DNA from 2 places in the Peribacillus sp. NJ4 genome. Region 1 is predicted to be linked to the other one. Evidence: a T-box and tRNA genes for the amino acid it is inferred to sense, from the RefSeq annotation. Region 1 holds a T-box; the other holds one or more tRNA genes.
The links. A T-box is a leader RNA that pairs with one kind of tRNA and senses whether it is charged. The one in region 1 lies ahead of thrS (threonine--tRNA ligase), so its partner is inferred to be a tRNA-Thr.
Positions count from the first base shown of each region.

Region 2: it has a tRNA-Thr gene. The T-box ahead of thrS (threonine--tRNA ligase) is inferred to sense a tRNA for this amino acid. The anticodon was not compared.

Region 1 covers NZ_JAUCFQ010000001.1:1,287,419-1,291,677, forward strand. The annotation lists gene QUF94_RS06450 (DUF7010 family protein) at 34-690, shown strand; gene QUF94_RS06455 (hypothetical protein) at 729-1,004, opposite strand; T-box leader at 1,126-1,345, shown strand; T-box leader at 1,374-1,597, shown strand; T-box leader at 1,627-1,848, shown strand; gene thrS (threonine--tRNA ligase) at 1,907-3,814, shown strand; gene QUF94_RS06465 (hypothetical protein) at 3,827-3,967, opposite strand; gene QUF94_RS06470 (hypothetical protein) at 4,103-4,259, opposite strand, start outside; gene QUF94_RS06475 (LysE family transporter) at 4,230-4,259, opposite strand, start outside.
Region 2 covers NZ_JAUCFQ010000001.1:704,731-708,989, reverse strand. The annotation lists gene QUF94_RS03630 (TraR/DksA C4-type zinc finger protein) at 1-550, shown strand, start outside; gene QUF94_RS03625 (hypothetical protein) at 552-674, shown strand; tRNA gene QUF94_RS03620 (tRNA-Glu) at 716-787, opposite strand; tRNA gene QUF94_RS03615 (tRNA-Ser) at 791-881, opposite strand; tRNA gene QUF94_RS03610 (tRNA-Asn) at 883-957, opposite strand; tRNA gene QUF94_RS03605 (tRNA-Ile) at 970-1,046, opposite strand; tRNA gene QUF94_RS03600 (tRNA-Gly) at 1,052-1,125, opposite strand; tRNA gene QUF94_RS03595 (tRNA-His) at 1,130-1,205, opposite strand; tRNA gene QUF94_RS03590 (tRNA-Phe) at 1,222-1,297, opposite strand; tRNA gene QUF94_RS03585 (tRNA-Asp) at 1,321-1,396, opposite strand; tRNA gene QUF94_RS03580 (tRNA-Met) at 1,403-1,476, opposite strand; tRNA gene QUF94_RS03575 (tRNA-Ser) at 1,579-1,671, opposite strand; tRNA gene QUF94_RS03570 (tRNA-Ile) at 1,692-1,768, opposite strand; tRNA gene QUF94_RS03565 (tRNA-Met) at 1,779-1,855, opposite strand; tRNA gene QUF94_RS03560 (tRNA-Ala) at 1,884-1,959, opposite strand; tRNA gene QUF94_RS03555 (tRNA-Pro) at 1,977-2,053, opposite strand; tRNA gene QUF94_RS03550 (tRNA-Arg) at 2,065-2,141, opposite strand; tRNA gene QUF94_RS03545 (tRNA-Leu) at 2,151-2,239, opposite strand; tRNA gene QUF94_RS03540 (tRNA-Gly) at 2,252-2,326, opposite strand; tRNA gene QUF94_RS03535 (tRNA-Leu) at 2,335-2,416, opposite strand; tRNA gene QUF94_RS03530 (tRNA-Lys) at 2,425-2,500, opposite strand; tRNA gene QUF94_RS03525 (tRNA-Thr) at 2,523-2,598, opposite strand; tRNA gene QUF94_RS03520 (tRNA-Val) at 2,609-2,684, opposite strand; rRNA gene rrf (5S ribosomal RNA) at 2,696-2,811, opposite strand; rRNA gene QUF94_RS03510 (23S ribosomal RNA) at 2,930-4,259, opposite strand, start outside.

The DNA.
Region 1 (4,259 bases):
CGCAATACTATTATTCTATGTACGATATTACCTGTGGATGAAAGGAAACTGATGATGCAAACCTCAAGACTCATATCGAAAGAGGCGTTTCGCGGTTCTGGAATTGGCGTCATTTTCATGGCATTATTCGGCACGTTGTGGGCAGGTACCGGTGTAATGGGATTGCAAGGGTGGGGGTTTCCTTACGTGGAACTTGCTGCCATATTCGTAGGAATCATAATGGTTATAGAGGGCATTTCATTAATATATGCATCACAAAAAATGCCCGATCAAGTTTCAGAAAATGGGGCTAGGCGTTTGAAACGTATGAATTTCTGGTTTAATATCGTTTTCATTGCCGAAGGTTTGCTGATTGGGATTGCCATCGCCATCTGTAATATGATCAATCAGACCGATCTTATTCCTGGAGTCATCGCCATTATTGTAGGGATTCATTTTTTACCTTTGGCGGCGCTTTTCCAAATCAAGGTCTACTATGCAACAGGAGTGCTTCTCTGTTTATTGGCGCTTATCACATTGCTTATTGTGCCAGACACCGTCATGTTTGGGGAGCATCAAATCCTTGCACCGTTATCCTTGCTTGGCTTTGGATGCGCGCTAATTCTTTGGACCACTGGACTGACATTATTGCTTAGTGTAAAGAATCCAAGGGAAGCGAAAGAGGAAAATTCACACAATGAAAATCAATAGGAAACATACAAAAACCCGTCGTGGCGAACGGGTTTTGATTAATTTTTCATCCAGGTTAATAGCCTGATGATTTGAAATGGTTCATTCCAAACCAGAATGAAACTTAAAAGAAAGAAGGCAGCCACAGCCAGAAGCTTCGTCTTTCCTTTTTCACTTTTTAACATGGCCCCGAAACTAAATAACATACCAATAAGTAACGCACCGAATCCTGAGACCATTAGAAGCTCGAAGGATTTTGGTAAAAAAAAGGCGCAGCAAAATGATACGGCACCAATCACTGCAAATACGAAAGACCAATTGCTTAAACTTTTCATGACGACTCCTTTTTTACTAATTATACCAATTTAGTGTTTGTAATGAAATGAAAAAATTTGAGGTTGTCACTTATGGGAATATATTGTAATATATATAACAATATAAAAATCCATTTACATTTTAGAAGCATTGATAAGGACATGAATCATTTTTACGGTCTGCAGAGAGGGAAGGGCAGCTGCGAACTTCCTGGCTTAGGAAACTGATTTACCGCCTTTGAGCCATATCGGTGAACGAAAGTAACTGATATCGTCTAAGCTACGTTACAGCTCCAGAGCCATAAGTAATCTACTTATGGGAAATTGGGTGGAACCACGGGTATAACGCACTCGTCCCTTACTTAGGGATGGTGCGTTTTTTATTTTTATAATATTGCCATGATAAGGACATGAATCATTTTTACGGTCTGCAGAGAGGGAAGGGCAGCTGCGAACTTCCTGGCTTAGGAAACTGATTTACCGCCTTTGAGCTATATTGGTGAACAAGAGTAACTGATATCGTCTAAGCTGCGTTACAAGCTCCAGAGCCATGAGTGTTTTTTGCTTATGGGAAATTGGGTGGAACCACGGGTATAAACGCACTCGTCCCTTATATAGGGATGGGTGCGTTTTTTTATATAAAAATATTGCCATGATAAGGACATGAATCATTTTTACGGTCTGCAGAGAGGGAAGGGCAGCTGCGAACTTCCTGGCTTAGGAAACTGATTTACCGCCTTTGAGCTATATCGGTGAACGAGAGTACCTGATATCGTCTAAGCTGCGTTACAAGCTCCAGAGCCATGAGTGTTTCTTGCTTATGGGAAATTGGGTGGAACCACGGGTAAACGCACTCGTCCCTTGAATAGGGATGAGTGCGTTTTTTTATTATAAAAAGGGGTGTTTATGTGATGGGTGAAAAAATGATTAAGGTTCAATTCCCGGATGGGCAGCAAAAGGAATATCCGCAAGGGATGACAGTGGAAGGTGTGGCAGGGTCAATCAGCTCAAGTTTAAGGAAAAAGGCAGTAGCAGGAAAACTGGATAAGCAACTGGTTGATCTAAGTTTCAAGTTGAATAAGGATGCCGAACTGTCGATTTTGACTCTGGATTCGGATGAAGGTTTACAAGTTTTACGACATACATCGGCGCATGTTTTGGCTCAGGCTGTGAAAAGAATATACCGAAATGTGGAATTAGGGATGGGGCCAGTCGTGGAAGATGGTTTTTACTATGATTTTAAGTTAGATCATCCTTTGAGCTCAGAAGATTTACAAGCTATTGAAAAAGAGATGGAACATATCATAAGTGAAAATCTTGAAATTAAAAGGATCGAAGTGTCTTATGCAGAAGCTGTGAAGTTATTCCAGGATAGAGGGGAGTCATTCAAGTTGGATATAGCAAAGAATATCCCTAAAGATGAAAAACTAACGGTCTATCAACAGGGGGAATTCGTCGATCTTTGCAGAGGACCGCACCTTCCATCCACATCATTTGTAAAATCGTTCAAATTGACTCGTGTATCGGGAGCCTATTGGCGGGGAGATAATCAAAATGAAGTTCTTCAAAGGGTGTATGGCGTGGCTTTCCGAAAGAAAAAAGATTTACAGGATCATTATAAATTCTTGGAAGAGGCGGCCAAACGCGATCACCGAAAATTAGGGAAGCAGTTGGAGTTATTCATGTTTTCGGAGGAAGCTCCTGGAATGCCGTTTTATTTACCGAAAGGACAAATCGTTAGAAATGAATTGGAGAAGTTCTCGCGGGAGCTTCAGACTGAAGCTGATTACGACGAAGTTCGGACTCCTTTCATGATGAACCAGCGGTTATGGGAACAATCGGGTCACTGGGATCATTACCATGAGAATATGTACTTCACTGAGGTGGATCAAACAAAATTCGCTATGAAGCCAATGAACTGTCCAGGTCATATGCTTATTTTCAAAAACAATCTTTATTCTTACAGGGATTTACCCATCCGGATGGCCGAGTTCGGTCAAGTCCACCGTCATGAATATAGCGGTGCATTGAACGGGATGTTGCGGGTCCGTACATTTTGTCAGGATGATGCCCACATTTTTGTTCGGCAGGATCAAATCGAAAGTGAAATTAAACAAGTGTTTCATCTGATTGATAAGGTGTATCTCACTTTTGGTTTCGAGTATTCGGTGGAACTCTCGACACGTCCAGAGGATTCAATGGGCGATGATTCCCTTTGGGAAGCTTCTGAAACAGCCTTGAAAAATGTTCTGGAAAGCATCGGGATACATTATCAGTTAAATGAAGGGGACGGGGCATTTTATGGACCGAAAATTGATTTTCATATTAAAGATGCATTAAAACGAAGCCATCAATGTGCAACAATCCAACTTGATTTTCAGATGCCCGATAAATTTGATCTGACTTACATCGATGAAAATAATGAAAAAGTTCGTCCGGTCGTCATTCATCGTGCCATATTTGGGTCGATCGATCGTTTTTTTGGAATCCTGATAGAACATTTTGCCGGTGCTTTTCCGGTATGGCTTGCCCCGGTGCAAGTACAGATCATCCCTGTCTCACAAGTTCATTTGAATTATTGTTTAAAGGTTCAAAAAGAACTGAAGAATCAAGGCATAAGAGTGAAAATTGATGATCGGAATGAAAAGCTGGGGTATAAAGTCAGGGAAGCGCAGATGGGGAAAATCCCATATATGCTGGTCCTTGGCGATAAAGAGGAGAAAGAAAATGAAGTGAATGTCCGGAAATACGGGGAAAAAGAATTTGAAAATGTCGCAATAGAAACGTTCATCAAGAAAATGGTCCAGCAAATAAAAGAACGTAGCATCTAATATGAAAGCAGCTTAATCCAAATTCACGAGTAAATGCACGAAATTCACGAGTAAATGGGCGAAATTCACGAGTAAATGCACGGAATTCACGAGTAAATGGGCGAAACTCACGAGTAAATGCACGGAATTCACGAGTAAATGCGCGAATTTCACGAGTAAATGCCCATTGGATTAGGTTTGGATAAAAAAAGACAGCCGAATATATCGGCTGTCTTTTTTTATCTATCTACAAATCCATACCCAGCCAACGCCAGGAATGAACTGTTGGAAACAGTTAAAGTAAGATTATTAATACGAACTCACGAGTAAAGCATCGAAATTCACGAATAAATCCGCCAAACTCACGAGTAAATGCCTGAAATTCACGAGTAAAGCACCAAAACTCACGAGTAAATGCTTACAGCTCCTTAAATCTTTATGTAAACAAAACTTTGGCTGCCTGGAT
Region 2 (4,259 bases), 580 kb from region 1:
AAATGATGAACAATCCGTTCTGGATAAAAGCCAGACTGAATCCGTAGGGGAATTATCATCCTATGATAATCATCCTGCTGACCTAGGAACAGAATTATTCGAGATGGAACGGAACCAAGCATTGGATGAGCATGCACAATCTGAAATGGAGAAAATCGAAGAAGCATTGAATGCCATAGATGAGGGTACGTATGGCCATTGTGAAACCTGTGATATAGAAATCCCCATCGATAGGCTTGAAGCGATCCCAAGCACTCTTTACTGTGTCGAGCATGCCCCAGAACGGCCTACTATACAAGACCGACCAGTGGAAGAGGATATATTGATTCCATCTAAGGGTGATCATTTTGAAAATCGTCATGGAAATGAAATAGTGGATAAAGAGGATAGCTTTGGTGAAGTCGCCAAATTCGGTACATCCGAAACGCCATCTGATTACACCGGCGATCATGACAATTATAATGATCTTTATAAAACCGAAGATGAAACGGATGGATTTCCAGAAGACTATGAAGGATTTGCAGCAAATGATATCGAAGGAAAAAAATAGGGTGGATATACCGAACAAAAAGCAAAAGGAATATGAAGATACATTAGATGAAGAAAATATCGATTCCCAGCTTGGAAACATTCCTTATAAACAAAAAGATACTTATATCAATGAAAAGAAATGAAAAAAAGAAGCATACATGAATGTATGCTTCCTTTTTTGTTATGACCCGTACGGGATTCGAACCCGTGTTACCGCCGTGAAAGGGCGGTGTCTTAACCGCTTGACCAACGGGCCAAATGGCGGAGAAGGAGGGATTTGAACCCTCGCGCCGCTCGCGCGACCTACACCCTTAGCAGGGGCGCCTCTTCAGCCTCTTGAGTACTTCCCCATGGCTCCGCAGGTAGGACTCGAACCTACGACCGTTCGGTTAACAGCCGAATGCTCTACCACTGAGCTACTGCGGAACAATATGAATATGGTGGGCCTAAATGGACTCGAACCATCGACCTCACGCTTATCAGGCGTGCGCTCTAACCAGCTGAGCTATAGGCCCATATTTGGAGCGGGTGAAGGGAATCGAACCCTCATCATCAGCTTGGAAGGCTGAGGTTTTACCACTAAACTACACCCGCGAAATGGGGCGACTGATGGGAATCGAACCCACGAATGCCTGAACCACAATCAGGTGCGTTAACCACTTCGCCACAACCGCCGTAATATGAAAGATATGGTGGCTCAGGACGGAATCGAACCGCCGACACAAGGATTTTCAGTCCTTTGCTCTACCGACTGAGCTACTGAGCCACATTTGTATTAAATTTAAAAAATGGCGGTCCCGACGGGAATCGAACCCGCGATCTCCTGCGTGACAGGCAGGCATGTTAACCGCTACACCACGGGACCTAATAATTGCGGGGACAGGATTTGAACCTGCGACCTTCGGGTTATGAGCCCGACGAGCTACCGGACTGCTCCACCCCGCGACGGTAATAATGAAACGATTTGCATCAAGTTTTCGTGAATATTGTTTTTTCGCTTCCTCTATGTAAGGTTGTTTCAAAACAACTTGCTGCTTTTTAAAAAAATGGAGGAGGTAGAGGGATTCGAACCCCCGCGGGATTTGACTCCCCTGTCGGTTTTCAAGACCGATCCCTTCAGCCGAACTTGGGTATACCTCCACGGCTTTAAAAAATGCATATGGTGGACCTTGTAGGACTCGAACCTACGACCGGACGGTTATGAGCCGTCTGCTCTAACCAGCTGAGCTAAAGGTCCTTATATTTATTGGTAGCGGCGGAGGGGATCGAACCCCCGACCTCACGGGTATGAACCGTACGCTCTAGCCAGCTGAGCTACACCGCCAATATAATATAAGTATCTGATTGAAAAATGGTGGAGCCTAGCGGGATCGAACCGCTGACCTCCTGCGTGCAAGGCAGGCGCTCTCCCAGCTGAGCTAAGGCCCCATTCATTAAAAATCACGTGGTCGGGAAGACAGGATTCGAACCTGCGACCCCTTGGTCCCAAACCAAGTGCTCTACCAAGCTGAGCTACTTCCCGCAATAAAAACATGGTGCGCCCGGCGGGAGTCGAACCTACAACCTTCTGATTCGTAGTCAGATGCTCTATCCAATTGAGCTACGGGCGCATATTAAGATGGTGCCGAGGACCGGAATCGAACCGGTACGGTAGTCACCTACCGCAGGATTTTAAGTCCTGTGCGTCTGCCAGTTCCGCCACCCCGGCACATACGAAAAGTGGAGCGGAAGACGGGATTCGAACCCGCGACCCCAACCTTGGCAAGGTTGTATTCTACCACTGAACTACTTCCGCATGAAAGATGCGGGTGAAGGGACTTGAACCCCCACGCCTTGCGGCGCCAGATCCTAAGTCTGGTGCGTCTGCCAATTCCGCCACACCCGCATATAAAATGGTGAGCCATGAAGGATTCGAACCTTCGACCCTCTGATTAAAAGTCAGATGCTCTACCAACTGAGCTAATGGCTCGTGCTTGTACTATTTCAAAATATGGTGCCGGCAAGAGGACTTGAACCCCCAACCTACTGATTACAAGTCAGTTGCTCTACCAGTTGAGCTACACCGGCAGGTGTAAAATGGTGGAGGATGACGGGATCGAACCGCCGACCCTCTGCTTGTAAGGCAGATGCTCTCCCAGCTGAGCTAATCCTCCATATAAAACCTGCTTGGCGACGTCCTACTCTCACAGGGGGAAACCCCCAACTACCATCGGCGCTGAAGAGCTTAACTGCCGTGTTCGGAATGGGAACGGGTGTGACCTCTTCGCTATCGTCACCAAACATTGTTAACATTTTTTTAAGACATATATTATTATAACGTCTTTTCGAAAAAATGCAAGAAGAAATTTTCATTCCTTCAAAACTAGATAATAAGAAGGTATTTCATTTTTTTAAAGCGTTGGTTAAGTCCTCGATCTATTAGTATCAGTCAGCTCCACATGTCGCCACGCTTCCACCTCTGACCTATCAACCTGATCATCTTTCAGGGATCTTACTAGCTTGCGCCATGGGAAATCTCATCTTGAGGGGGGCTTCATGCTTAGATGCTTTCAGCACTTATCCCGTCCGCACGTAGCTACCCAGCTATGCCTTTGGCAAGACAACTGGTACACCAGCGGTGCGTCCATCCCGGTCCTCTCGTACTAAGGACAGCTCCTCTCAAATTTCCTGCGCCCGCGACGGATAGGGACCGAACTGTCTCACGACGTTCTGAACCCAGCTCGCGTACCGCTTTAATGGGCGAACAGCCCAACCCTTGGGACCGACTACAGCCCCAGGATGCGATGAGCCGACATCGAGGTGCCAAACCTCCCCGTCGATGTGGACTCTTGGGGGAGATAAGCCTGTTATCCCCGGGGTAGCTTTTATCCGTTGAGCGATGGCCCTTCCATGCGGAACCACCGGATCACTAAGCCCGACTTTCGTCCCTGCTCGACTTGTAGGTCTCGCAGTCAAGCTCCCTTGTGCCTTTACACTCTACGAATGATTTCCAACCATTCTGAGGGAACCTTTGGGCGCCTCCGTTACTCTTTAGGAGGCGACCGCCCCAGTCAAACTGCCCACCTGACACTGTCTCCCACCCCGATAAGGGGCGCGGGTTAGAATTTCAATACAGCCAGGGTAGTATCCCACCAACGCCTCCACCGAAGCTAGCGCTCCGGCTTCTCAGGCTCCTACCTATCCTGTACAAGCTGTACCAAAATTCAATATCAGGCTGCAGTAAAGCTCCACGGGGTCTTTCCGTCCTGTCGCGGGTAACCTGCATCTTCACAGGTACTATAATTTCACCGAGTCTCTCGTTGAGACAGTGCCCAGATCGTTACACCTTTCGTGCGGGTCGGAACTTACCCGACAAGGAATTTCGCTACCTTAGGACCGTTATAGTTACGGCCGCCGTTTACTGGGGCTTCGGTTCAAAGCTTCGCTTGCGCTAACCTCTCCCCTTAACCTTCCAGCACCGGGCAGGTGTCAGCCCCTATACTTCGCCTTGCGGCTTCGCAGAGACCTGTGTTTTTGCTAAACAGTCGCCTGGGCCTATTCACTGCGGCTTTTCCGGGCTATTCACCCTAAAAAGCACCCCTTCTCCCGAAGTTACGGGGTCATTTTGCCGAGTTCCTTAACGAGAGTTCTCTCGCACACCTTAGGATTCTCTCCTCGCCTACCTGTGTCGGTTTGCGGTACGGGCACCTTACATCTCACTAGAGGCTTTTCTTGGCAGCGTGGAATCA